One region of the Streptococcus sp. CL5.50 genome, then DNA from elsewhere that is predicted to be linked to it. Evidence: predicted binding sites of a transcription regulator. Region 1 holds the regulator's gene; the other holds the start of a gene.

Evidence for each region. Region 1 encodes NrdR, which represses ribonucleotide reductase genes. Its sites were predicted from a motif close to ACACNATATATNGTGT; they were not measured.
Region 2: the regulator NrdR is predicted to act here: its motif matches at 7,238-7,253, upstream of nrdH (glutaredoxin-like protein NrdH).

Annotation. Positions count from the first base shown of each region.
Region 1 covers NZ_JBKOTR010000006.1:20,360-35,386, reverse strand. The annotation lists gene recG (ATP-dependent DNA helicase RecG) at 1-1,651, opposite strand, end outside; gene alr (alanine racemase) at 1,670-2,773, opposite strand; gene acpS (holo-ACP synthase) at 2,763-3,125, opposite strand; gene ACLNCV_RS05090 (3-deoxy-7-phosphoheptulonate synthase) at 3,170-4,201, opposite strand; gene ACLNCV_RS05085 (3-deoxy-7-phosphoheptulonate synthase) at 4,203-5,234, opposite strand; gene secA (preprotein translocase subunit SecA) at 5,315-7,828, opposite strand; gene ACLNCV_RS05075 (hypothetical protein) at 7,973-8,260, opposite strand; gene ACLNCV_RS05070 (hypothetical protein) at 8,400-8,735, opposite strand; gene der (ribosome biogenesis GTPase Der) at 8,817-10,127, opposite strand; gene ACLNCV_RS05060 (NADPH-dependent oxidoreductase) at 10,141-10,854, opposite strand; gene dnaI (primosomal protein DnaI) at 10,851-11,747, opposite strand; gene ACLNCV_RS05050 (DnaD domain protein) at 11,748-12,917, opposite strand; gene nrdR (transcriptional regulator NrdR) at 12,918-13,391, opposite strand; gene ACLNCV_RS05040 (GntR family transcriptional regulator) at 13,531-13,896, shown strand; gene ACLNCV_RS05035 (ABC transporter ATP-binding protein) at 13,901-14,596, shown strand; gene ACLNCV_RS05030 (hypothetical protein) at 14,612-15,027, shown strand, end outside.
Region 2 covers NZ_JBKOTR010000013.1:10,864-25,890, forward strand. The annotation lists gene dhaK (dihydroxyacetone kinase subunit DhaK) at 1-185, opposite strand, end outside; gene dhaS (dihydroxyacetone kinase transcriptional activator DhaS) at 339-869, shown strand; gene dhaQ (DhaKLM operon coactivator DhaQ) at 866-1,855, shown strand; partial or broken gene ACLNCV_RS08220 (hypothetical protein) at 2,015-2,362, opposite strand; gene ACLNCV_RS08225 (LPXTG cell wall anchor domain-containing protein) at 2,426-4,177, opposite strand; gene ACLNCV_RS08230 (YkgJ family cysteine cluster protein) at 4,383-4,880, opposite strand; gene ptsP (phosphoenolpyruvate--protein phosphotransferase) at 5,013-6,746, opposite strand; gene ACLNCV_RS08240 (phosphocarrier protein HPr) at 6,752-7,015, opposite strand; gene nrdH (glutaredoxin-like protein NrdH) at 7,366-7,584, shown strand; gene nrdE (class 1b ribonucleoside-diphosphate reductase subunit alpha) at 7,665-9,824, shown strand; gene nrdF (class 1b ribonucleoside-diphosphate reductase subunit beta) at 10,017-10,979, shown strand; gene ACLNCV_RS08260 (DeoR/GlpR family DNA-binding transcription regulator) at 11,123-11,890, shown strand; gene ACLNCV_RS08265 (DUF3884 family protein) at 11,995-12,252, opposite strand; gene lacG (6-phospho-beta-galactosidase) at 12,294-13,700, opposite strand; gene ACLNCV_RS08275 (lactose-specific PTS transporter subunit EIIC) at 14,039-15,027, opposite strand, start outside.

The DNA of each region.
Region 1 (15,027 bases):
AGCGATCCGCATCCATGATAATCATAACGGTCGCATTGGGAACATTGACCCCTACCTCGATAACCGTCGTCGAAACCAGAATATCCGTTTTTCTCTCTTTGAACTCCTGCATAATCTGGTCTTTTTCATCACTCTTCATCTTACCATGTAGAAGAGCCACTTCTGCCTTACCAGCAAAATGAGCCGTCAACTCTTCTGATAAGGCAATGGCATTTTTCAAATCCAGAGCTTCTGATTCTTCAATCAAAGGAGAGATGACATAGGCTTGGGAACCTTTTTGGATTTCTCCCTCTAACCAAGTCAAGACCTGAGGTAATTGCTCATGTTTGATCCAGCGTGTCACAATAGGCTTCCGTCCTGCTGGCATCTGGTCAATAATGGAAACATCCATATCTCCAAATGCTGTGATAGCCAGCGTCCGTGGAATGGGAGTCGCCGTCATCATGAGGACATCTGGATTGTCGCCTTTTTCCCGTAAAACACGCCTTTGCCCTACACCAAAGCGGTGCTGCTCATCGATGATAATCAAGCCCAGACGAGCATAATCCACCCCATCCTGAATCAGAGCGTGGGTTCCAATAATCAAATCAGCCTCACCCTTGGCAATAGTCTCCAAGACTTCTCTCTTTTCTGCAGCTTTCAAGGAACCTGTCAAAAGAGCCAGTTTTAGGGCTGGGAAGAGACTCTTCAAACTCTCAAAGTGTTGCTCTGCAAGGATTTCTGTTGGCACCATGAGAGCAGCCTGGTAGCCAGCTGTCACCGCCGCAAACATAGCCAAGCCAGCGACTACCGTTTTTCCACTCCCCACATCCCCTTGTAGGAGACGATTCATGTGGTGGTCCGACTTCATATCGGTTAAAATTTCCTGCAAACTCTTTTCCTGATCTTGAGTCAAGGCAAAAGGCAAGCTTTCTTTGACTTCTGTCACTTTTTCCTGAGACCAGTTCAAAATCAGACCGCTGCCCTGAACTCTATTTTCAAACTTGAGCGTCTGCAACTGCATCTGAAAATAAAAGAGTTCCTCAAACTTGATACGGCGAAGGGTCTGCTTGTATTCTGCCAAATCCTTAGGAAAATGCATAGCTCGGACCGCCTGACAACGGGACATGAGTTTGTATTTGTCTAGCAAAGACTGGGGAAGATTTTCCTCTATCAAGAGGTCCAGTCCCTGATCAAAGGCTGTCTTGATGACCTTGACCAGACTGGCCTGACTAATTCCCTGAGCCAAGCGATAGACAGGTTGGAGGTCATCTTCCACCTGAGCTAGGACCTTCATCCCAGTCAGACTAGCCTTGGCGCGGTCCCATTTTCCAAAGACAGCAAGAGTTGCTCCCAACTCTATCTTATCAGCTAGATAAGGCTGGTTAAAGAAATTCACCGCAAAAACGACTTCTCCCTGCTTAAGACTAAAGCGTAGGCGATTGCGCTTGAAACCATAATACTGGACACTAGCAGGAGTCACGACTTGACCAGAAAGAACTGCCTTTTCGCCATCTTCCAGCTCTAGCACCTGCTTAGTCTTAAAGTCTTCATAACGGAAAGGAAAGTAGAGCAAGAGGTCTTGCAAATTTTCAATTCCTAGTTTGGCGTATTTTTCTGCTGACTTTGGTCCCACACCAGGTAAGACATGCAAGGGTTGATGTAGATTCATGCTCCACTCCTTTCTTTTCTAATAATATTCTCTCGGAATGCGGTCGCTGAGAAGACAAACCACCTCATAGTTAATAGTCCCACGGTAGGTCGCTACCTGAGTAGCTGTGATTTCCTTGTTCCCGTTAGAACCAATGAGGGTGACTTTTGTTCCTAAGGGATAAAGCTTAGGCAGACGAATAGTGATTTGGTCCATAGAAACTCGTCCAACAATTGGGCAAGCTTGCCCATCTACCAAGACGGAGAAATTCTGCATGTCACGTGTCCAACCATCCGCATAGCCGATTGGCACAGTCGCTATGACTTGCTCGCTATCCGCTTGATATGTCGCTCCATAGCCCATGCAAGCTCCAGCTGAAACTGTCTTGACATGAACCAGAGCAGATTCCAAGGTCAAGGCTGGTTTCAAGTCATAGGGTAAGTCCAAAACCTCTCCACTTGGATTGAGACCATACATGGCATCTCCCATACGAACCGCATTGAAAATAGTCTCTGCATGCCAGAGGGTCGTCGCCGAGTTGCTGGCATGAATCAGCTCTGGGACTTCCTTTATACTAGCCAAAATAGTTTTAAACTGTTCTAACTGGACATTAAAGTAGGCATCTGATTCCTCGTCTGCAGTAGCAAAGTGGGTAAAAATCCCTTCAACACCAGCACCATGTTGTTGGAGCAAGTCTTGAGCCTGCTCAGCTTCACTAGCCTCTCGAAAGCCAATTCGTCCCATTCCTGAGTCAATCTTAAGGTGGACTGTCAATCCAGTTAGGTCCGCTTCCTTATCTAAGAGTGCTTGAATCCACTCCAGCCCAGCCACAGTCAAGGTGATATCGTATTCTTTAGCTAGAGCAACAGCTTCTAGCTCAGAAACTCCTAAAATGAGGATTTTCTTCCTGAGTCCCGCTTGTCTAAGTTCAATGGCTTCATCAATATTGGAAACGCAAAAGCCATCAACATCATCTTGAATAGCCGTCGCAACGGCAACAGCTCCATGACCATAGGCATTGGCCTTGACTACTGCAAATTTGAGCGTTCCTTGAGGGATATGAGCCCCCATTTGCTGAATATTTTGTCGAATAGCTCCCAGATGAATCAGAGCCTTGGTTGGTCTATGTGGACTAGCTTTCATGATTTTCCTCCAAAATGACACTGGCTGTCACAAACTGATCTGTATGGCTGATAGACAGCCAAATCTTTCCTGAAAATGGTGACTGACTAAAATAAGGCGCCCCGCGTTCATTATTCAAGACTTCCAAATCCTGAAAACCGAGCTTCCCAATACCAGTTCCCATAGCCTTGGAAAAGGCCTCCTTAGCCGACCAGCGACCAGCCAAATATTCGATTTGCCTGCGCCCTTTAAGACTGTTAAACCGTTCCATTTCCTGAGCGGTCAGCACGCGCTTGGCAAAGCCTTCATGTCGTGTAACTGCGCTTTCTATCGAAGCCAATTCTTCGATATCAATTCCGTGTCCAACTATCATTCTCATCAAAAGGAGTTGAGATTCCCCAACTCCATCCTTTTCACTTATTTTGTCAAGGTAGCATAAATTTCTTCTACCAAGGCCTCTGTATTTTCCCAACCTAGGCAAGGATCGGTAATGGAGCAACCAAAGACCTCTGGTTGATTTTGACGACCATCTGCTAGGTAAGATTCAATCATAAAGCCTCGAACCGTCTTTTTGATTTTCTCATTCCAATCACGATTTTGCAAGGTCTGGCGAACAATTCGAATCTGCTCCATATATTGCTTGCCTGAATTATCATGGTTGGTATCAATGAGGATAAAGGGATTTTCAAGTCCCATGGCTTCATAGCGTTCAATGGCATTTAGCAGGGTTTCATAGTAAAAGTTAGGCTCATTTTTCCCATATTCATTGACTGCGCCACGAAGGATGACGTGAGCCAAGGGATTTCCTGAAGTCTCAACTTCTTGACCATGAAAGAGGAAGGTTTGTTTGTTTTGAGCGGCATAGATACCGTTAAACATAACACCAAGATTTCCTGAGGTTGGATTTTTCATCCCCACTGGTGCATCAATCCCTGAGGCCACAAAGCGGTGCTCTTGGTCTTCCACAGAACGAGCCCCAACAGCATGGTAGCTGACCAAATCATCTACCAAGACCAGATTTGACGGATAAAGCATCTCATCTGCTGTTGTCAAACCAGTCTCTGTAATCACGCGGTAGTGCAACTGGCGCACAGCCTGCAAGCCGTTGATTAGACTCGGAGCTTTTGAAGTATCTGGCTGGTGAACCAAACCTTTATATCCATCCCCGTTTGTGCGAGGTTTAGCAGTATAAACACGCATAACCATGAAAATCTTGTCCGCCACCTTCTTTTGCAAGGCGGACAAACGGCGGGCATATTCCAAGACAGCCTCTTCATTATCAGAAGAGCAAGGACCAATCACCAAAAGGATCCGGTCATCTTCTCCTGAAATGATGTCTGCCAATTCTCTGTCACGACGCTCCTTTAGTCGCAAGGCTTCCACAGACAATTGGGTTTCTGCCTTGATTGCTTCAATATCGATTTCTTGACCTTTTTCAATAAATGCCATCTTATTCTCCTAGTGTTTGGTAGATTTCTCTGACAAGGGCTTCTGTATTTTCCCAGCCAAGGCAAGGGTCTGTGATAGACTTGCCAAATACTTCTGGTTCGTTTTGACGGCCGTCTTCTAGATAAGACTCAATCATAAAGCCACGAACGTACTGCTTGATTTTTTCATTCCAATCACGGTTAATCAAGGTCTGGCGGACAATTCGAATTTGGTCCATATATTGCTTACCAGAATTGTCATGATTGGTATCCACAATGATAAAGGGATTTTCCAAGCCCATTTTCTCATACTGGGCAATGGTATCCATCAAATTATCATAGTAGTAGTTAGGAATATTCTTACCATACTCATTGATCGCTCCACGAAGAATGGCGTGTGAAAGCGGGTTCCCAGTTGTTTCCACTTCTTTTCCTAGGAAAAGGAAACTTTGTTTGTTTTGAGCAGCATAAATCCCATTAAACATAACATTGAGATTTCCAGAGGTTGGATTTTTAAACCCAGTCGCGAAATCTGCCCCACTTGCCACAAAGCGGTGTTGCTGGTCTTCAACTGAACGGGCACCAACCGCCATGTAAGAAATCAAATCATCTACAAGCGGAAGATTTTCAGGATAAAGCATTTCATCAGCTGTCGTCATACCTGTTTCTGTGATAACACGATAGTGAAGATGGCGCACGGCTTTAATCCCGTTGATGAGGCTAGGCGCCTCTGCCGTATTAGGTTGGTGAATCAAGCCCTTATAGCCATCTCCGTTGGTACGAGGTTTAGCAGTATAAACACGCATAACCATAAAAATACGGTCTGCTACTTCTTCTTGCAAAGTTGCCAAACGCTTAGCGTACTCAAGGACAGCTTCTTCATTGTCAGATGAGCATGGTCCGATTACCAAGAGAATTCGTTGGTCTTCTCCACGTATAATGGCTTCTAGCTCTTGATCACGCTGTGATTTTCTCTCCAAAGCTTGGCCTTCTAATTTTGATAAGGCACGAACTTCTTCAATATTAATTTTAGGACTTTTTGCTGTAAATACCATAACTCATCTCCTTATAAAGCAAACGGATACCAAGTAAAAATTTACTTTTCACAAGGTATCCGCCTCTAAACTATCTCATTTTATTGTCTTTTACCGTGACAGTTTTTAAACTTCTTACCAGAACCACATGGGCAAAGTTCATTCCGTCCAATCTGACTCAAATCCAGATTTTCAGGCATATTTGCTTGGTGGGCAGCGATATTACGAGTCGCTGTTGTACTGATATGGTGTTCTGCTTGTGGTCTTTCTTGTTCATGAATTTGGGCTTTCATCATCAAGCGTGTCACATCAAACTCAATCGAACCAATCATATCATTGAACATACGGAAACCTTCTGCCTGATACTCAACAACAGGGTTGTTTTGAGCATAGCCACGAAGCCCAACCGCATTACGCAATTGATCGAGGGCATCGATATGATCTGTCCACTTGTTATCTACCACCCGTAGAATCAAGACTTTTTGGAATTCTTTAACTGCTTCTTCATCGCGTAATTTTGAAACCTGACTATCGTAAACCTTCAAGGCACGTTGGAAGAGTTCTTCCTTAATAGCCTTATCAGACAAGCCTGACAAGTCTTCGATTGAAATAGAATCTTCTGGAAGCAAGTTGTACTTAGCAAAGTTCAAAATTGCCTCTAGTTTTTCATCTTGTTTGGCACGCGCATGACCATCGACGACACGACCAATCGTGCGTTTAATCATAGACTGAATTTCAGGTGCCAAGTCACGATCTGCAGTGATAACGTCGTAACGTTGAGCGTAGATAATCTCGCGTTGTTCACGCATGACATCATCGTATTGAAGGACTTGTTTACGGGTATCGTAGTTATTTCCTTCGACACGTTTTTGTGCTGCTTCAACCTGACGTGTCAACATACGAGACTCAATGGCCTCTTCAGACATGTTGAGACGTTCAAAGATTCCTTTCAAGCGTTCAGAACCAAAACGTTTCATCAAATCATCTTCAAGAGAGAGGTAGAATTGTGACTCACCTGGGTCTCCTTGACGACCTGAACGTCCACGAAGCTGGTTATCGATACGACGGCTTTCATGACGTTCTGTACCAATCACACAAAGTCCACCCAATTCGCGAACACCTTCGCCAAGCTTGATGTCGGTACCACGACCGGCCATGTTGGTTGCGATGGTAACAGCACCACGTTGACCAGCATTCATGATGATTTGAGCCTCTTTATAGTGGTTCTTAGCATTCAAGACTTCGTGAGGAACACCAGCAGCGACCAATTTCTTAGAAATGTAATCACTAGTTTCAACCGCTACTGTACCAACCAAGACAGGTTGACCTTTTTGGTAACGAGCCTTAACGTCTTCGACAACCGCCTTAAACTTAGCCTCGATACTTGCATAAAGAAGGTCTGAGTGGTCAATACGTTGAACAGGACGGTTTGTTGGAATTGGAATAACACGAATGTTATAGATTTCACGGAATTCTTCTTCCTCAGTCTTACCTGTACCCGTCATACCAGACAATTTCTTGTACATACGGAAGAGGTTTTGGTAAGTGATTGAGGCAGATGTCTTGGTTTCATCCTGGATTGGCACACCTTCTTTAGCTTCAATGGCTTGGTGCAATCCATCAGAATAACGACGACCTTCCATAGTACGACCTGTAAATTGGTCGACAATCAAGATTTCTTGTTCTTCGCTCACTACATAGTCAATATCGAGAAGCATGATGTAGTTGGCACGAAGGGCGTTATCAATAAAGTGAGTCAAAGCCACATTTTCGATGTCATAGAGGTTTTCAAGCTTGAAGTAGCTTTCAGCCTTGTCAATCCCTGAATCAGACAAACCAATAGTCTTAGACTGCACGTCGATGATGTAGTCGTCTTTGTCCAAAGATTTTACATAGTGGTCTGCCATGTGATAGAGTTGACTGGTTTCAACTGCGTTAGCACCTGATACGATCAAAGGTGTACGAGCCTCGTCAATCAAGATAGAGTCAACCTCATCGACCAAGGCATAGTTAAGCGGACGTTGTACCATGTTTTCAGCGCGAACGACCATGTTATCACGAAGGTAGTCAAATCCGATTTCTGAGTTGGTTGAGTAGGTAATGTCACACTCATAGGCTTCTTTTTTCTCCATTGGAGATTTGGCAGCCAAGTTAATCCCTACTGACAAGCCAAGCCATGAGTACAATTCACCCATCTCAGTCGCGTCACGTTCGGATAGGTATTCATTGACCGTAACTACGTGAACCCCTTTACCTGAAAGGGCATTGAGGTATACCGGCATGGTCGCAGTCAAGGTTTTTCCTTCCCCTGTACGCATCTCTGGCACGTCACCATGGTGAAGAACGATTCCCCCCATGACCTGAACCTTATATGGGAAGAGACCTAGGACACGTTTGGCACCTTCACGGACAACCGCAAATGCTTCATAAAGCAATGAATCCAGTGATTCTCCATTTTGATAACGTTCTTTAAATTCAACTGTTTTTGCTTTTAGTTGGTCGTCAGTCAAAGAAGCCATTTGGTCTTCGTATTTGAAAACCTTGTCAGCCATCTTTTCCAGACGACGGATTTCTCCTTTATCATTTTCGATAATTGTTTTTAAAATATTAGCCATGTTTTTCCTTACTTTAAATTCCGAATATTTTAGAATGTTCTTTTAATTTTAGCACAATTACTGATTATTTTCAAGGAAGAATCCCAATTTGAAAAGGAAAAAGAGGCTAGTTTCCAAGCTAACCTCTCTGACTTTTATGATACTTTAATTGCCAAAAATTGGCAAAAGAGCAAATAGGATACACATATTAATCCAAAGATTAATGCAACAGATGAGTCCAAAAATTAAGAGAACTCCATCGTTGGATAAGAAGGCCATCAAAATGGACAGAATTCCAAAAACTAGCAAGATTTTCTGCATAACGAAGATGTCAATCGTTACCCCCAGAATCGGACTGCCCCAAGGAAGAAAGAAGAAAGCAATCCAGATCAAAAGAACTAAACCAATATAGACCTTGGAATAGCGTGTAATAAATGATTTTAGATGTGTCATAAGCCACCTCCTACAAATAGAAAGTAATATAATACTCAATGAAAATCAAAGAGCAAACTAGGAAACTAGCCGCAGGCTGTACTTGAGTACGGCAAGGCGACGTTGACGTGGTTTGAATTTGATTTTCGAAGAGTATAAATCAATGCCTTCCACCGTTAGACTTCCCTAGTTCCCGTCTCAAGCGAAACATTTTTTTGAAACAGGAATAAGTTAACCAATTCAGACCAATAGCTAGCAGAATAAAAAGAAACCAAATGACCCAAAACTTGATATCTGTCACATTTCTCAAGACGATATTGAAAAACAGAACTGAAACAACTGTCCAAGCAAGGCTAAAAAGAGAATAGAGGGGGATGTAAACCCAGTAAAAATAGTAAAAAATTGGGAAAAATTTACTATTTCTGTTGGCCTTTTCAATCCAGTTATCAAAATAAAAGTAAGGTGCTAAAAGTAAGAATTTAAACAAATGTTCCATCATCGACACCTCTTTTGATAGCGTTTTTCCAACTTCATTCTATCAAAAAAATCTGGAAATGTCATTCCAGATTCTGCTTTTTTATTTGCGTTTTCTTGCGATGAGATGGATTGGGGTTCCTTCAAAGACAAAGGCCTTGCGAATTTGATTTTCCAAGAAACGTAGGTAAGAAAAGTGCATAAGTTCTTCTTCGTTGACAAAGATGACAAAGGTTGGTGGTTTGGTTGCCACTTGAGTCGCATAGAAAATCTTGAGGCGTTTTCCTTTATCTGTCGGTGTTGGATTGATGGCAATGGCATCCATAATAACATCATTCAAGACAGCTGATGGAATACGTGTATTTTGACTTTCGCTAATTTGTTTGATCATCTCAGGAAGTTTGTGAAGACGTTGCTTGGTCAAGGCTGATACAAAGATAATCGGGGCATAGGGCAGGTATTGGAACTGCTCACGAATATCTTCTTCCCAGTTTTTCATAGTGTGGTTGTCTTTTTCAAGCGTATCCCACTTGTTGACCACGATAATCATCCCTTTACCAGCTTCATGGGCAAAACCTGCGATACGCTTATCGTATTCACGAATACCCTCTTCCGCATTGATGACCATCAAGACCACATCTGAACGGTCAATAGCACGCATGGCACGCATGACAGAGTATTTCTCAGTATTTTCATAAACCTTACCAGACTTACGCATACCAGCCGTATCAATCATGGTAAACTCTTGACCATCTGTATCTGTAAAGTGTGTATCGATGGCGTCACGAGTTGTTCCAGCAACGGGACTAGCAATGACACGGTCTTCACCCAAGATAGCATTGATCAAGCTTGATTTTCCAACATTAGGACGACCAATCAAGCTAAACTTAATCACATCTGGATTTTCTTCTTCATATTCATTTGGAAGATTTTCTACGATGGCGTCTAGCACATCCCCTGTACCGATACCATGGACAGATGAGATAGGCAGTGGTTCACCTAAACCGAGAGCATAGAAATCATAGATATCATTTCGCATCTCAGGGTTATCCACCTTGTTAACCGCAAGAATAACTGGTTTGTGGGTCTTATAAAGCTTACGAGCTACGTATTCATCTGCATCAGTAATTCCTTCCTTACCAGACACGACAAAGACGATAACATCTGCTTCTTCCATGGCAATTTCTGCCTGGTGCTTGATTTGTTCCATGAAAGGAGCATCGACATCATCGATTCCTCCCGTATCAATCATGCTAAAGGAACGATTGAGCCACTCACCCGTTGCATAGATACGGTCACGTGTCACTCCTTCGACATCTTCTACAATGGAGATTCGCTCACCAGCGATCCGATTAAATAGGGTTGATTTCCCAACATTGGGACGTCCTACAATGGCAATAGTTGGTAGGGCCATAATTTCTCACTTTCTACAATAACTTCTTCTGTTCAAGATTTTTTCTAGTTGAGCTTGGTTCAGCTTGACCAAACTGTTCTGCTAGGCGCTGACTCCAGCTTGTGGTCGCACGTGCTCCAGCATAGTCCGCCTGTACACGGTCATAAGCCTCAATCGCATCAACTGTTTGTTCCTGATATTCTTCCTCAAATACCACTTGATGCAATGGCAAGCGAGGTTTGACTTCATGTTCTTCATTTGGAAGACCTAGCGCCATCCCAAAAACTGGATAAGTGTAGCCAGGCAGGTTAAAGAGCTCTGCCACTTCTTCTGACTTGTACCGTACCAAGCCAATAATGACACCACCATAGCCCAAGCTTTCAGCTGCCAGCAGGGCATTTTGACCGGCAAGAGCCGCATCGACCGAACTAATCAAGAGGCCTTCCACACCTTGGGGTTGGAATGTATCAGTATGAAGCTGGGCTCCCTTTTCCGCTCGGTTCAAATCTCCGACAAAGAGAAGGAAAATAGCTGACTGGCGAATGGCTTCTTGAGGCACCAATTCATACAAGGCATCTTTCTTTTCTTGACTTCGCACTACAATCACAGAGTAGGATTGAAAATTCTTCCAAGACGAGGCCATTTGGGCTGCTGTCAGGATTTCAGTCAAGTCTTCCTGAGGGAGGGCTTGCTCCTTAAATCTTCGAACAGACTTATGAGCTTTCATCAGTTTAATCGTTTCTGTCATCGGCGGTTCACTCCTTCTAAACGAGTCTCCTCAGCCAAATAACGGATGCGTTCCATGACGCGTCTGGCTTCCCAGGTTTCGTCATTTCCATGCTTCCCTTTAGCGAAATGCCGCTCCAAGTCTTCAAAGTTGAAGTTGGAAGTAAAAAAGGTCGGTAAATTTTCCTGCATCCGATATTGGAGAATGACTTGTAGGATTTCATCCCGCACCCAAGCTGTTGATTGCTCGGCACCAATATCATCTAAAATCAGGACTTCAGAAAGCTTAATCTCATCCACCAAGGTCTTGACATTGCCATCACTAATAGCATTTTTGACATCAATGACAAAGCTAGGATAGTGGAGGAGAGTTGATGAAACACCGCGTTTTTCTGATAAATCATGAGCCAAGGCAGCCACCATGAAACTTTTACCCACACCAAAGTCTCCATACAAGTAAAGACCTTTCAAATTATTGGGGTAATCGTTAACAAATTCTATCATTCTTTTTAGAACAGTTATACGCTGAACATCATCACGATAAACATCTAAAAAACTGACATTTTTCAGGCTAGATGGAAAATTAATTAAGTTGAGACGTTTCTTGATAGCCGCTTCTTTTTCAGCTGCGATTAGTTCAGGAGTTTCTTCATAAGAAACATCCGCATAGCCATGGTTCATGACTAGTATAGGCTTGTAGCCTTTGGCAATATAATCTGTATCTCCTCGGAGGAATTTATCTCTCTCAGTGATGTATTGGTTAAACTTGGAAATACTACGATTCAACTCGTCCTGATTGAGGGATTCTTGCTGGACAAAGGCCGCAACATCAGGATCCTTCATGATTTTCTGGACCAAATCTTGATAGTGAAAACGACTTGGTTGACGTTTGAGTACATCTCCGACACTTTCCATCTAATCACCTCCGTTATCTAATTTTGCTAATAATTCTAGGGTTTGGCGTTCCATCTCTTCTAATTCCTCAGCGGATGAAGTATTTTTATATTCAGGATTACTCCATTTAGGAACATTGGTTTTTGCTGGGGCAGTCTGATTCTGTTTTTGTGTTTTTGCTTTCTGCCCTCGCTCACGGATTCGTAAGACTGCCTCTTCTGCCGAATGAATCTTTTGATAGGCATAGTCATTAGCTACCTTCATGGCATATTTCTCATTGATATTTGCCGAATCCACCTTATTAAAGGTCAATAAGAGAATAATATTGATGACTTCGTCCAGCAAGCCCAAGCCAGCCATCTGTTGCAAGAGTTCTCTTTCTGTTTGGGTAATGGTCCCCTTGCGTGTTTGCTTGATTTCTGCTAAGAACTGCAGGGCAGTTTTACTTTTTGCTTCTTTGATAATGGTCGCTTCCTTAGGATTAAAGTCAGAGGAAACAGGTTTTTGAGCGATTTTTTCCCGCATGCGTTTGGTTGAAATAACCTGGGAAACAGCTGTTGACTTGGCCAATTGATAGGTTTCAAACCAAGTCCACTTCTTCTCATCGGCAATGGCAAAGAGGTTTAAGACATCGGACTGCTCATCCGCAAATCGAAGCCCATCTCGAGCCATAAGCTGACGAAAATGATCTAAGTCAAAATCATTGGCCACTTTCTTCTTGAGACCAAGGTCTTCTTGACTTCCCAGTTCTGCCAAGTCTGGAAAGACTTGGTTGAGTGAGACAGGTATTTCTTCCCCCTCAGCACTCTCAACTTTCAAATCCTCCACAGCTGCATCACCAATCTTTTTCTCCAAGAGTCTGCGATAAACAGGATGTTCCAAGAAGTCCTGACTCGAGAGAGGGGCATGGATGGCTAGCTGATAAACGTCCCCCTTTTGATAGAGGGTCAAAAGATTGAAAGCAGATAGGATTTTCAGGGATTTTATCAGTCTATCCATCCCAAAATTGAGATGGTTGAGAATACTTGAAAAAAGATATTCCTTTTTGCCATTATCCCAAAAACTAATCGTATAAAGATAAAGGCTCAGTGCCTCCTGACCGATAATCGGGAGGTAGCACTGTACCAAAGATGAGGTATCTTGCGACACCCGATTATTCTTTAAATAAGAAAAACGGTCAATTGGCTTCATTTATCTTTCCTTTTTCTTTTTAGAGGACTGGGTAATTTGTTGGAGCAAGCTCTCTAGCTCACTGACATCCTTAAAACTACGATAGACACTGGCAAAACGTACATAGGTAATCTCATCCAACTCAGCCAACTCCTCCATGACAAGTGAACCAATATCCTCACTTTGAATTTCATTTTCATTTCGACCACGGAGTTTCTGTTCGATACGATTGACTACCATGTTGATTTCATCACTTGACACAGGACGTTTCTGGGCTGAGCGGATAATTCCATTAAAGATTTTATCTCTGGAGAATTGTTCCCGTGTGCCATCTTTTTTAACGACTACTAAGGTTCTTTCTTCTACCCGTTCGTAGGTCGTAAAACGGTGTTGACATTCATCGCACTCACGTCTTCTACGAATGGTGTTCCCTTCTTCTGCTTGGCGACTATCGATAACACTTGACTTGGTAGCCCCACATTTTGGACAACGCATCCTTTCCCTCCTTATCGTTTTCTTTTCATTATACCATTTTTTAAGCGATTCCCAAAACAATTCTTCTTTTTGCTTGACAAGTTTTTTGTTTTGTTGTATTATTTAATTAAGACAAAAGGGTGAAAGAAAGGAGACCAAGATGTCCTGGACATTTGACAACAAAAAACCCATCTATTTACAGATTATGGAGAAAATAAAGCTTCAGATTGTTTCCCATACACTGGAACCCAATCAACAACTTCCAACCGTGAGAGAGTTAGCTAGCGAGGCCGGTGTCAATCCCAACACCATCCAAAGGGCCTTGTCAGACCTCGAACGAGAAGGATTTGTCTACAGTAAGCGAACAACTGGACGATTTGTGACTGAGGATAAGGAGCTAATCGCCCAATCGCGCAAACAATTATCGGAAGAAGAATTGGAACACTTCGTTTCCTCCATGACCCATTTTGGCTATGAAAAAGAAGAACTACCAGGCGTAGTCGGCGATTATATTAAAGGAGTTTAAGCCTATGTCATTACTAGCATTTGAAAATGTATCCAAATCTTATGGAGCAACCCCAGCCCTTGAAAATGTTTCTCTTGACATTCCAGCTGGAAAAATTGTTGGTCTCCTTGGCCCAAACGGCTCAGGGAAAACAACCTTGATTAAACTAATCAATGGCCTCTTACAACCAGATCAAGGACGTGTCCTTATCAACGACATGGACCCAAGCCCAGCAACCAAGGCCATCGTAGCTTATTTGCCAGATACGACCTATCTCAATGAACAAATGAAGGTCAAAGAAGCCCTAACCTACTTCAAGACCTTCTATAAAGATTTCAATCTTGAACGCGCCCATCATCTGCTTGCAGACCTTGGCATTGATGAAAATAGTCGTCTCAAGAAATTATCAAAAGGAAACAAGGAAAAGGTACAACTGATTTTGGTTATGAGCCGTGATGCCCGCCTCTACGTTCTGGACGAACCCATTGGTGGAGTGGATCCAGCAGCCCGTGAGTATATACTCAATACCATTATCAATAACTACTCACCAACTTCTACCGTTTTGATTTCTACCCACTTGATTTCTGATATCGAGCCAATCTTGGATGAAATTGTCTTCCTAAAGGACGGAAAAGTCGTCCGTCAAGGCAATGTAGATGATATTCGCTATGAGTCTGGTGAATCCATTGACCAACTCTTCCGTCAGGAATTTAAGGCCTAAGCAAAGGAGATTATTATGTTTTGGAATTTAATTCGCTACGAATTTAAAAATGTTAACAAGTGGTATTTAGCCCTTTACGCTGCCGTTCTAGCCCTTTCTGCCCTTATCGGAATACAGACACAACATTATAACAATCTACCTGTCAAAGAAAGTCAACCTACTATGCTACTTTTTCTAGCTACAGTCTTTGGTGGCTTGATGCTTACACTTGGAATTTCAACCATCTTCTTGATTATTAAACGATTCAAAGGAAGTGTCTATGACCGACAAGGCTATCTGACTTTAACCTTGCCAGTTTCTGAACACCATATCATCACAGCCAAACTAATCGGTGCCTTTATCTGGTCGTTGATTAGCACTGCTGTCTTACTCCTATGTATCTATATTATCTTATTGTCAACAAATTATAATGAAGTTCAACTTTCTACTCT
Region 2 (15,027 bases), on a different contig from region 1:
CCAGCATGACTTGGTTCATGCCCTGAACCTCCACCTGAAATGAGACCAACTTTTCCTGTCTTTTCTGCCTTTCTAACGATGACATCAAAACCATCTAAGCGTTGAACCAAGTCATCATGCATGAATGACAATCCTTGCAACATTTCATCAACAACTTGTGTCGGTTTATTTATAATTTTTTTCATGAGAAACTCCTTTCGGTATGTACCTTTGTTTTCGCTTTCATTATATATTTTTTATTGCTGGATGATAAGGGACAGATTCTATTATTTGTCCCCTTTTAAACCCGTTTAAAACATTTTTTTGGTAAAATGAAGTAAGTAAAAGAAAGGCTTCCTATGGCATCATCACTTATTACAAAAAAACGGATTGCCAAGGCATTTAGAGACCTATTAGCTACTAGAGAATTTGACAAAATCTCCATTGTAGATATCATGGAATCAGCTGGCATTCGTAGACAGACCTTTTATAATCACTTTCTTGACAAATATGAACTGCTAGACTGGATATTTGAAAATGACTTAACCGAGTATATCACCAATAACTTGGACTTCATTTCAGGCCAAAAACTATTACAAGAATTATTTTTTTATTTCGAACAAGAGCGTGACTTTTATATTCAACTTTTTGATATTCAAGGACAAAATAACTTTTATGACCACTTTATCAGCTACTGTCGCTTGCTTGTATCAAAAATTTTAAGAGAATACGGTCAGATTGATATCGATTCATCTGCTTATACTTGTTTTTTGTTAGACTATCATTCACATGCTCTAGCAGAAATCGTGAAGGCTTACGTCAATAAAAAAAGTCCAGTTCCACAACCAGACTTTCTAATCATGACAATTATTGGAAAGAGACCACAATGACATTTATTTCAAATCATAAACAGAAAATTATTTCAAGTTACATTTCGGCAACTGTCAGCAGTCATCCTGAATTAGAAAAACACCCTACCTTACCATTAGTCTATCAAAAAAATCGCAATCCTCATCAGGTTCCAATATTGTCGGGTGGAGGTTCCGGTCACGAACCTGCGCATATTGGATATGTGGGAGAAGGAATGCTTACCGCTGCTATCTATGGCCAATTATTTACTCCTCCTACAAGAACTGAAATCTTAGAGTCCATTCGTTTTTTAAACAATGGTCACGGTGTCTTCATCATTGTAAAAAATTTCGAAGCAGACATCAAAGAATTTAGCTGGGCCATTAATACTGCTAGACAAGAAGGAATTAAGGTCGGCTATAGTCTAGCACACGACGATATTTCTATTGAACCTCACAATAGATTTCAAATTAGAGGAAGAGGGCTTGCAGGGACAATCTTACTTCATAAAATCCTAGGATTTGCATCTCAAAATGGTGCCGACATAGAACAACTAACCGATTTAGGTCATCAGCTTGCTCCCGAAATCGCAACAATTGGCTTTGCAACGAAATCTGCTAGTCTCCCCCAAGCCACCCGTCCACTATTTAACTTAGAAGAAGGAAATATTTCTTATGGTATTGGGATACATGGAGAAGAAGGCTATCGTATCGTCCCATTCCAATCATCGGAAATTCTTGCAAATGAAATTATAAGTAAATTAAGATTGCACTATCATTGGAAAAAAGGAGATCAATTCATATTACTTATAAATAATCTAGGTACTAGTACCAACCTAGAAATGGGCATATTTGTCAATGATCTCCTTCAACTCTTAGAAATTGAAGGAGTCACTATTACCTTTATAAAATCAGGAACATTTATGACCAGTCTAGATATGGCAGGTATATCCGTAACTCTTTGCCCTGTAAAAAATAAGCAATGGCTAGAAGCCCTCAATGCTACAACGACAGCTTTTGCATGGTAATTTGCTTGTATAACTCAAAAGGGCTACATCACTTGATAGCCTTTTGCTTTTATCTTACGTTTAAAAGAACTCATTCTTGCCATTTCAAATAGTCCATCTATACCTTACAATTCTTCTATCAAAAAACTGGCTGTTCCTCAACAACCAGTTTCTTCATTTTTAAACTAATTTCTTACTGTTCCTCTTCTGAAGGGAAAGCGATGCTATAGCCAAAATAGTAAAGGCTAGACCAACATACCAGTAGGGTTGATCTAGTGTCGTTGAACGACCTGATAGGTGGACGATTCCACGAAAGAGCATTCCTGCTGTTAGTACTGCAACTGCCGAGTTCCACAAGTTTAGACTGAGTCGCCCTAAGTTTGGGATGGTTTTCAACAATAATACCAGAATGATACCCCCTACTAGAGGAACCACAAAGAGATAGTGCATATGAAGGGAGCTCTCCCCAAAACTAAAGGACTCGTAGATACGGCTAAATGCTAAAAAGAAAATAGTGAGTAGACTATAGAAATATAGGGGACTACACTAAAAAGCCATCCAATTTGGATGACTTTTTTTAAAACTATTTACTTAGTTCTCTGATTTTTTACTTTTTTTGAAAAGTGAAATACCAAAGATTCCAGCTAAAATAGCAAGAAGATTCATAGTTAATGGCGAATCAGAAGTTCCTGTATTTGGTAACTGAGCTTTTTCTGGATCTGATTTTTGCTCAGTAGATTGAACATTTTCTGGTTGAACAGGTTTTGGAGCTGGCTCTGGATTCGGTATTGGTTTTGGATCCGGAGTTGGCTCTGGATTTGGTGTTGGCTCTGGATCTGGTGTTGGTTTTGGATCCGGACTTGGTTTTGGATCCGGAGTTGGTTTTGGATCCGGAGTTGGTTTTGGATCCGGAGTTGGTTTTGGATCCGGAGTTGGCTCTGGATCTGGTGTTGGTTTTGGATCTGGTTCTTTCTCATACTCATAGATAACATGAGTTGTACCTTCTTTTAACTGACCTGTTTCAGGTGCAGATGTTGAAGAAACACCAACTAGATTGTATTTTTTACCATCTACAGTGATAGAAGACGGACGCTCATCTGCGTTTTCAGCAGCATTATAAGTCACAAGATTTCCGTCAGATCCATAAATAGAAGTTAATGGTGTGTCTTTATAAGTCTCCTTAATAGATTGATTTGTTCCTTTAATCACATAGTCTACCACTACATCTCCATAATGAAGCGTAGAAACATCCTGATCAGCCATATCTTCAAATTCTGAAGCATAATATTTAACAGAAGGATTGTATTTCGAGTTAAAAATTTTAACATAATTAAAGAAGGTCTCAGGATTAATATTAACATCATGAGGAATAGTTTTCCAGTCACCGTTATTTGGTGTGATATAAGTATTTTGGTTTGAAACTGACCTAATTAGATGATCATTCTGAACATAAGTATCATCTACTAAGCTTGGATTAGCTAGAGCACCATAAGTATTTTTTCCATTACTGTCTTTATAATATGGGCGAGTTTGAGGATAATCTTCTAGAATTTGGCAACCTTCTTCATATGAACCAAGCCTACTTTCAGAAGAACATTTCCAACCAAATCTAGCGTCAATTGGTAAGTACTTGATCTTCTTAGCTTCCTCCAAGGGTACGGTCACAGATACACGAAAAGCAGTTGATCTCAATGTTTGTGAACTAACAGCATATATATTAACTTTATCATTGAAAGATTCACGTTCACTGTCATAATAATCATTCATATTAACAATGGAAGGTTTCTTACCAGCCGCTAGTTCTTCTGCAGTTGGAACAATCTCCTTTCCATCAGTTGATTCCATATCTTTATTATACGAAAACTCTTTCATAGGAACATTGACATCTACAGGATTTTCATTAGCATCACGTGTTCCGATCAAAGTGAAATCAACTTTAGAACCAACTATTTCTGGTATACGAACACGAACGCCTTCGACTGTTTCGCCATGAGTACTTGAGTGCATTCCTTTAAAGGCTACGGTGTAATTGTAGACGACACTTTTACCATCTTCACTAAAATGTGCTGGAAGCCCTTCAACATTGACGTAACCGCCTTCATCAATGATATTGCTACCATCTGGTTCGTCTGATTTTCGTGAGGTGTCACTAGTAGGGTCTGGTGCAACCCTATTGTCTACTGAAGAAGTGTTCTCAGCATCAGTTGAATTAGTAATACCTAGTGTCTCTGAAACATTTGCTGGTTCGCTATTAGTTCCTTCAGCTTGAACTACTGACTGAGAAACTAAATTTAGAGCAAAGACAGACATTGTAATGATGCCAAACTTAGTAAGTTTTTTCATACAGTTTTTCCCCTTAAATGGAAGGAATCATGCATTAGCAAAATCCCATATATTAATAACATTTCTACAAACATTATACCATATAAACGCTTAATTCACAAACAATCATTTAATAAGTTTAACAATATTACATGTTATTTGGGGAAGGAGAATAATTATTTGATATTACATCATAAAGTACATAAAAAATTGAATAAAGATTCCTTCATTCGATTTTTTCTTTTAACTTTTCAACAAAGAGATAGGCTGCTGGACAGGTCAAAGTATTCTTAATCGTTAAATGATTGATTTGATGAATTTTTTTACGGTCCGTATGGGGAAATTCTCGACAGGCCTTTGGACGAACTTCATAGATGGAACAGAGATTATCTCCTCCTAGAAAGGGACAAGGCATGGATTTAAAAACCTTATCACCATCTTCATCTACCTGCAGAAACTCCGCTTCAAAAGCTGGTAATTTCATCTTAAAGTACTTAGCAATACGAGTGATGTCTGCTTCCTTGAAGTCAGGTCCCAATGTCTTGCAACAGTTAGCACAGGCGGTACAATCAATCTCTGCAAAGACTTCTTGATGAATCTGCTGGACAATTTTATCCAAGTTCTTAGGTGGCTTTTTCTTTAAATTTGCTAAAACTTTTCGATGCTCCTTCTGCTTTTGCAAGGCTAGCTGGTGGTAATACTCAATATCAATTTCTTTAGACATGATTTCTCTCTTATTCTATTTGTTTCTCCTATTATATCATGCCTCTTCATCATTGAAAAGTGGACTTCACAAGACTATACTATTCCCGAATGTATCAAAAAACCTTGCAACTAAGTTACAAGGTTAATGACATTAATCGAAGTTAACGTATTCTTTTTGAAGTTCAAGAACTTCTTCCATTGTTGAACACTCTGTAAGGGCACGATTAGCGTACTCCTCCATCTTAGCAGTGTCCAATTTCTTCATCAAGCTACGTGTACGAAGGACCGATGTGGCTGACATAGAGAACTCATCCAAGCCCATTCCGACAAGAAGTGGAACAGCTTTTTGATCGCCAGCCATCTCACCACACATACCAGCCCATTTACCTTCAGCGTGAGCTGCCTTGATAACGTTGTTGATCAGGCGAAGGATTGATGGGTTATATGGTTGGTAAAGGTATGAAACTTGCTCGTTCATACGGTCTGCTGCCATTGTGTATTGGATCAAGTCGTTTGTACCAATTGAGAAGAAGTCAACTTCTTTAGCAAATTGGTCTGCAAGCATCGCTGCTGCAGGGATTTCAATCATGATACCAACTTGGATATCATCCGCAACTGCAACTCCTTCAGCAAGAAGGTTTGCTTTTTCTTCATCAAAGACTGCTTTAGCTGCACGGAATTCTTTCAATAGGGCAACCATTGGGAACATGATACGCAATTGACCATGAACAGAAGCACGAAGAAGAGCGCGGATCTGTGTGCGGAACATAGCATCTCCAGTTTCAGAAATAGAGATACGAAGGGCACGGAATCCAAGGAATGGGTTCATTTCATGTGGCATATCGAAGTAAGGAAGTTCCTTATCTCCACCGATATCCATTGTACGAACAACCACTGGTTTACCATTCATTCCTTCAAGAACAGCTTTGTATGCTTCATACTGCTCATCTTCTGTTGGGAAGTCTTGAGAATCCATGTACAAGAACTCTGTACGGTAAAGTCCAACAGCTTCTGCACCGTTGTTGTTAACACCTTCAACGTCTTTTGGAGTACCGATGTTAGCTGCCAACTCGAAGTGTTTACCGTCAGCAGTCACTGTTTGAGCATCTTTCAAAAGTGCCCATTCAGCTTTTTGTTTAGCATAAGCTTCACCAGCTGCTTTAAATTCTGCCGCTTGTTCATCTGTTGGGTTGATAATCACTTCACCAGTAATTCCGTTAACGGCAAGGATATCGCCGTCTTTCACTACTTCAGTGATGTTATTTGTTCCCAATACAGCTGCAATTTCAAGTGTACGTGCCATGATAGCTGAGTGGCTTGTACGTCCACCGATGTTTGTTACAAAAGCTTTTACAAAGTTTTTGTCCAATTGAGCTGTATCAGATGGTGTCAAGTCATGCGCAATTACGATTACTTCTTCATTGATAGAAGCTGGGTTTGGCAATTTTTTACCAAGAAGGTTTGCCAATACACGTTTTGTCACGTCGCGGATATCCGCTGCACGTTCTTGCATGTATGGGTTATCTTCCATGCCTTCAAAGATCGTGATGAACATGTCAGTCACTTCTTTAAGACCTGCTTCAGCATTGACTTTCTTAGCACGGATTGTTTCTTTAATCTGACCAATCAATTCTGGGTCAGCAAGAACCATCAAATGAGCGTCAAAAACTTGAGCCGCTTCTTCACCAAGCGTACCTACAGCTTTCTCACGGATAAGAGAAAGCTCGTTTTGAGAAGCTTCAAGAGCTACATCCAAACGAGCCTCTTCTGCGTTTGTATCTTCGACTGAAACAGTATCGAATGACAAATCCGGTTGAACGAGTAGATATGCTTTTGCAACGGCAACACCGTCAGATGCTGCGATTCCTTTAAGCATTTCTGTCATCTTCCTTATGCCAATCCTTCTTTTTCCATTGTTTCTGAGATTGCAGCGATAGCATCATCTGCATCTGCACCTTCAGCTGAGATAGTTACGTCAGCACCTTGGCCAACACCAAGACTCATAACACCCATGATTGATTTAAGGTTAACTGATTTACCTTTGTACTCAAGAGTGATATCTGAAGCAAATTTGCTTGCAGTTTGTACCAACAATGTTGCTGGACGTGCGTGAATACCTGTTTCTGCCACTACGTGGAAATCTTTAGAAGCCATAGTTTGACTCTCCTTTTGTTCTTTCTTTTTTGAGTTATATGTGATAACCCTTACAATTTGGTATTATATCATCTTCTAGGATTTTTTTCAAGTATTTTATGGGATTTATTCGATTTCCTTTCAGATAACTTGCTGAAAATCTTCTATTCTAGATAACAAAACACAGGATATAGTTTTCCAAAAAACTACTTCTAGGATAATTATCACTATTTCATAAAACAAACACTACATATTGTGTTTTGTAACCTTGAGTAGAAAAATAGACCACTATATTTAGTTTTAAATCATTGACAAAAATTTATTTTCTGATATACTAAGAAAGTAATCTATTTTGAAAGAGGAGTTACACAATGGTAACCGTTTATTCTAAAAACAACTGTGTCCAATGTAAGATGACCAAACGTTTCTTGGACAGTAATAATGTCGCTTATCGTGAAATCAATCTTGATGAGCAACCTGAGTACATCGATCAAGTTAAAGAGCTCGGTTTCAGCGCAGCTCCTGTTATCCAAACACCAACTGAAGTCTTTTCAGGTTTCCAACCAGGAAAGTTGAAACAATTAGCATAATCTTAGTACATCATCCAGAAGAAACTGCTTCTAGGGCTAACTTAGAAGCCTTTCTTTTGTAATTAGATAAGGGAAATTTTATGGGATTAAAACATCTTGAGGACGTGACTTACTTCCGTCTCAATAACGAAATCAACCGTCCTGTCAATGGACAAATCATGCTTCATAAAGATAAGGAAGCCTTGGATGCTTTCTTTAAAGAAAATGTAGTTCCAAACACTATGGTTTTTGATTCAATCAAAGATAAAATCAAATACCTCATTGAACACAACTACATCGAAACAGCCTTTATCAAGAAATACCGTCCAGAGTTTTTGGAAGAATTGTCTCAATTTATCAAAGAACAAAACTTCCAATTCAAGTCTTTCATGGCAGCTTATAAATTTTACAATCAATATGCCTTGAAGACAAACGACGGTGAATATTATCTTGAAAGTATGGAAGACCGCGTCTTCTTTAACGCCCTTTATTTCGCTGATGGCAATGAAGCTGTTGCCATCGATATTGCCAATGAAATCATCCACCAACGCTACCAACCTGCTACTCCTTCCTTCTTGAATGCTGGACGTGCTCGTCGTGGTGAATTGGTATCATGTTTCCTGATCCAAGTAACTGATGATATGAACTCTATCGGACGTTCTATCAACTCAGCTCTTCAACTTTCACGTATCGGTGGTGGTGTGGGAATTACTCTCAGCAACCTTCGTGAAGCTGGTGCACCTATCAAAGGCTATGAAGGAGCAGCTTCTGGGGTCGTTCCAGTTATGAAACTTTTCGAAGATAGCTTCTCTTACTCAAACCAATTGGGTCAACGTCAAGGTGCTGGTGTTGTCTACCTCAACGTCTTCCACCCAGATATTATCGCCTTCCTTTCAACTAAGAAAGAAAACGCCGATGAAAAAGTTCGTGTAAAGACCCTTTCACTTGGTGTTGTAGTACCCGATAAATTCTACGAATTGGCTCGTAAAAATGAAGAAATGTATCTCTTCAGCCCATACTCAGTAGAGCTTGAATACGGTGTGCCATTTAACTACATCGACATCACTGAAAAATACGATGAATTGGTCGCAAATCCAAATATCCGCAAGACAAAAATCAAGGCGCGTGATTTGGAAACTGAAATCTCTAAATTGCAACAAGAGTCTGGTTACCCTTATGTCGTCAACATTGATACGGCTAACCGTGCAAATCCTGTTGATGGTAAGATTATCATGAGTAACTTGTGTTCTGAGATTCTTCAAGTCCAAGAACCAAGCTTGATCAACGATGCTCAAGAATTCCTTCAAATGGGAACGGACGTTTCATGTAACCTTGGTTCAACCAACGTGGTTAACATGATGACTTCCCCTGACTTTGGTCGTTCTATCCGTGCTATGGTTCGTGCCCTTACTTTCGTTACAGATAGTTCACACATCGTAGCTGTACCAACGATTGACCATGGAAATAGCCAAGCCCACACCTTTGGTCTTGGTGCCATGGGACTTCACAGCTACCTTGCCCAACAACTGATTGAGTATGGATCACCTGAGTCTGTTGAATTCACCAGCATCTACTTCATGCTTATGAACTACTGGACCTTGGTAGAGTCAAACAATATCTCGCGTGAACGTGGTATTACCTTCCACAACTTTGAAAAATCAGACTATGCTAACGGAAGCTACTTCGACAAGTATGTAACTGGCGAATTTGTTCCAAAATCAGACCGTGTTAAAGAACTTTTCAAAGATGTCTTTATCCCAAGTGCTGCTGACTGGGCTGAACTGCGCGACAAGGTTCAAGCAGATGGACTTTACCACCAGAACCGCCTTGCTGTAGCTCCAAATGGTTCTATCAGTTACATCAACGATGTTTCTGCTTCTATCCACCCGATTACGCAACGTATCGAAGAACGTCAAGAAAAGAAAATCGGTAAAATCTACTATCCTGCTGCTGGCTTGTCAACAGAAACCATTCCTTACTACACTTCTGCTTACGACATGGATATGCGTAAGGTGATTGATGTCTACGCTGCTGCAACTGAGCACGTGGACCAAGGACTTTCACTCACACTCTTTATGCGTAGTGACATTCCAAAAGGACTTTACGAATGGAAGAAAGAAAACAAACAAACGACACGTGACTTGTCAATCCTTCGTAACTATGCCTTTAACAAGGGTATCAAGTCTATCTACTACGTCCGTACCTTTACAGATGATGGTGGAGAAGTCGGTGCTAACCAATGTGAAAGCTGTGTGATTTAATCTTTGCTTGAGGAAACTACATTTTCTCAGATAAGTATTCATTCACCCTGCTAAACTAAACTGGAATAAGCATCTATACTATGAAAAACTAAAAAGTCGGTCCTCCGACTTTTTGTGCGATACTCCTCTAGAATTATGATAAAATAGAAATAATTGTGAGTTCGCAATACTAAACACAGAAAGAGATTTCAAATGGAAACTTACTACAAAGCCATTAACTGGAATGCCATCGAAGATGTCATCGACAAATCAACTTGGGAAAAACTGACGGAGCAATTCTGGCTTGATACACGTATTCCCTTGTCAAATGACCTAGACGACTGGAGAAAACTATCAAACAAGGAAAAAGACTTAGTTGGAAAAGTCTTTGGTGGTTTAACCCTTCTCGACACTATGCAATCTGAAACAGGGGTTCAAGCCCTTCGCGCAGACATCCGTACACCACATGAGGAAGCTGTTTTCAATAACATCCAATTTATGGAATCTGTCCACGCAAAATCTTACTCATCAATCTTTTCAACCTTGAATACAAAGGCTGAGATTGAAGAAATTTTCGAATGGACCAATACCAATCCTTACCTACAAAAGAAGGCTGAGATTGTCAACGAAATCTACCTAAACGGTAGCCCACTTGAAAAGAAAGTTGCCAGCGTCTTCCTTGAAACTTTCCTCTTCTACTCTGGTTTCTTCACTCCCCTCTACTATCTCGGTAACAACAAGCTAGCCAACGTTGCGGAAATCATCAAATTAATTATTCGTGATGAGTCTGTTCACGGAACTTACATTGGTTACAAATTCCAACTTGGTTTCAATGAATTACCTGAAGAAGAGCAAGAAAAACTCAAAGAATGGATGTACGACCTGCTCTACACTCTTTATGAAAATGAAGAAGGCTACACAGAAAGCCTCTATGACGGTGTTGGCTGGACGGAAGAAGTCAAGACCTTCCTTCGCTACAATGCTAACAAGGCTCTCATGAACCTGGGACAAGATCCACTCTTCCCAGATTCAGCTGATGATGTCAACCCAATCGTTATGAACGGTATTTCAACAGGAACATCTAACCACGACTTCTTCTCTCAAGTCGGAAATGGTTACCTTCTTGGCGAAGTTGAAGCCATGCAAGACGATGACTACAACTACGGTTTGGACTAAGGTCATCTATTTTATAAGTGATAAAAACATCATGGTTTGTTTAAAACAACCATGATATTTTTGTTTTTTGTTTTCTTTTGTTTTTTAAATTGATTGATTGAATACTTTATGATAAAATAGTAATAGAAATAGAGGTGATAACGATGTTAAAGCAGGAAAAACTAGATAATATTCTAGAAACGGTAAATACAAAGGGAACTATTACTGTAAAAGAAATCATGAGTCGCTTGGATGTATCAGATATGACTGCTAGACGCTACTTGCAAGAGTTAGCAGACAAGGATTTACTTGTTCGGGTGCACGGTGGAGCTGAAAAAATTCGCACAGGTTCCATTTTAAATAATGAACGTTCCAATATTGAAAAACAAAGCTTACAGATTGCAGAAAAACAAGAAATCAGCCGTTTTGCAGGCCATTTAATTGATGAAGGAGAAACCATTTTTATTGGACCAGGTACAACCTTGGAATCTTTTGCCCGTGAACTCCCAATCGATAATATTCGTGTTGTAACAAACAGTTTACCAGTCTTTCTCATCCTAAACGAACGAAAACTAACAGATTTGATTTTAATTGGTGGAAATTATCGCTCTATCACTGGAGCCTTTGTTGGAACGCTAACCTTGCAAAATCTAGCCAATCTCCAATTTTCTAAAGCCTTCGTTAGCTGTAATGGTATTAAGGACAATTCGATTGCAACCTTTAGTGAAGAGGAAGGTGAATCTCAACGCATCGCCCTCAATAATTCCAATAAAAAATACTTACTAGCTGACCATAGTAAGTTCAATAAATTTGATTTCTATACCTTCTACAATATCTCTGATATTGATACCATCGTTTCAGATTCTAAACTGAGCAAAGAAACGTTTGAACAACTTTCAAAACAAACAAAAATTATTCTTTCTAAACCATAAAACTGAGGATTGATAAAATATAAAATGCGTCATATCAAGATTCTTATTTTCTTGATATGACGCATTTTTTGATGAAGATTTTTACAAAGAGTTTCCTAGATTCTTTATGATTGTTGAAACGGCATAAAATCTGAATCAAAGGAGATATTATCCCATTCTTCAGGACTGATACAATTTAAAAAGATATTTTTAAATTCTTCTAGCTCATAGTCTGAATGGCAAATCCATTCTTTACCGGTACAGACATACCATTTCCCAAGTTTTTTCAGCTCCTCATTAGTCAAACAAGGTATTTGAGAACATTTATCAAAATTGATAATATAAACTTTTTCATAAATAGATTGGATAAAATCTTTGAACATCTTTTACCTCACTAGAATTCTATATCTAATTACTAATTCTACTAGTCTATAATCTGACTTTCTGCAACTTTCTTGTACCAGTGAGCTGATTTCTTAGGATAACGTTCTTGAGTTTCAAAATCTACATAGAAGAGACCGTAACGTTTTTCATAACCGTTTGACCATGAGAAGACGTCCATCAATGACCAGATGAAGTATCCTTTGACGTTTGCACCATCAGCAATCGCATCAGATAAGACCTCTAAGTGTTGTTTGACATAATCAATACGGCCATCATCGTAAACAGTATTATCGACGAACTCATCTTTATAACCAAGTCCATTTTCAGTGATGTAAATCTTCTTGTAGTTAGAATAATCTTTCTTCACACGCATGATTTGGTCATACAAACCTTGAGGGTAGATAATCCAATCCCAATCCGTACGTGGTACATAGTCAGGAGCTACACGACGACCAACACCTTTGATTTGGTATTTAGAGCTTCCTTTCTCACCCTTACCATTATGGATAATTTCAGTTTCTCCATCAAATGCTTCCATCCAGTCACTCATATAGTAATTGATTCCAAGGAAGTCATTCAAGTCTTTTGCAGCTTCTAATGCTGTGAAATCTTCTTCACGAAGATCTAAGCTACCACCATTGACTGATAAGATATGGTTGACACCTTCGATCGTTTCAGCTGAATAACGACCTAGATAAGTTGCATCCAAGATAAATTTATTGTGAATAATATCTTCCAACTCTGCTGCACGAACATCTGCTGGATTTTTAGGATCTAAAGGATACTTGGTTGGCAGAGCATGAACAACCCCAATTTCACCTTTATAGCCTTTCTCTTTGTACAATTTTACCGCACGTGCATGAGACACCATCATATTGTGGTGCGATTGGAAGACTTTGGCAAGATCGTACTGAATACCTGGAGGGAATTTACCAACCAAGTATTGACCATCACCAATTGGCCCAATTTCATTAAAGGTTGTCCAATAGTTTACTTCTGGAAATTCTTCAAAACAGAAAGCCGCGTAGTCTACAAAGTGTTCAATATTTTCACGGTTTAAGAAATCTCCATTTGAGTGGAGAACTTCTGGTGTGTCAAAGTGATGAAGAGTTACAAAGGGCTCAACGTGACGTTTGTGACACTCTGCAAATAGATTATGATAATACTCAACACCCTTTTGATTTACTTGACCGTAGCCTGTTGGGAAAATACGTGACCAAGCAATGGAAATTCGAATACCATTGACACCATACTCTTCTGCCAACTTGAGGTCAACTGGGTATCGATTGTAAAAATCACTGGCTGGTTCTGCAGTGTACCAGTAGTTATCTTCAAGATATTTATCCCACGCTACTGGTCCTTTACCATCAGTATGTGTAGCACCTTCTGCTTGATAGGCAGCTGTTGCGCCACCAAAAATAAAGTCTTTTGGTAATGTTTTTGTCATTTTTTTCACCTATTTCTTGATTTAAATAAAGTAAAAGTGAGAGGAGAGGAGTCAGTGAGCCATCCTTCTCCATCTCACTTCTTGTACCGAGTCACCAAATTGTGACATGAGGAGGTAAAAACGATATCTTTTTACCGACGAATTAATAAGGCGATTAGGAAATTCGCCATAGCGATTTCCGTAACGATAGGAGACTATTTCAGAGTCCCTATTATTAATCGAATTGTGACATGAGGAGGTAAAAACGATATCTTTTTACCAACGAATTAACAAGGCGATTAGGAAATTCGCCATAGCGATTTCCGTAACTATAGGAGACTGTTTCACAGTCCCTATCGTTAATCGAATTGAGCTTGTACAAATGCAAGAGCACCTTTTCCATCACGAGTTAATTTGATGTATTGAGCTCCCTCTGTTTTCGCAAGTTTAATATCGAGTTTATCTGTTTCTGCTTTCATGTCTTCAAAGTTTGAAGCAACTTGAGGGGCTAGGATAACCAAATCAAACTCTGGTAACATTTCACGGTGAGCACCATAACCACCTGCTGCTGCTTTCACAGGAACATTGTACTCTGCTGCTGCCTTATTCAAAGCATTTGCAAGAAGTCCACTTGTTCCTCCACCGGCACAAAGAACCAAGACATTTGTTTCTTTTGTAATTGTATTCTGACCTGCTTCTACACCCGCTTTTTCAAGAATAGCATCCGCTTTTGCAGTGTTGAAGTTTGCAGCAACTTTATCTTTCAATTCATCATTAGATTTACCTGAACGCTCTTCTTCAAGAATTTGTTCATCATATACTTTAAGGAATGGGTAGTAAATGACTACGTCAACCACGATTAGAAGAGCAGCAAGAATGAATGATAGAACTTGGAAGTTCGTACCAAGAACTAGACCTAGTGGAGCTGGGGTTGTCCATGGTAGATTAGCAGTAAATGAGTTCATTCCAAGTGTTTCAATAAAGAATTTGAAGATCCAAACGTTTGCGATTGGAGCAAATATAAATGGAATGAAGAAGATTGGGTTCAATACAAGTGGTGCACCAAACAAGATTGGTTCATTTACACCAAAGAATGTTGGAACTACTGAAGCACGACCGATTGCACGGTTACGTTTTGATTTTGTTAACCACATGAACATGAATGGAACAACCAGTGTCGCACCAGTACCACCCATGGTAACGATAAACATTTGTGTACCAGAAGTAAGAATCTTGTCAGCGTGCATACCTTGTTGGAGAAGGTTCAAGTTTACTTCGGCATTTGCATATGTAATAGCTGCGATAGCAGGCTCAACGATAGATGGACCATGGATACCAACAAACCAGA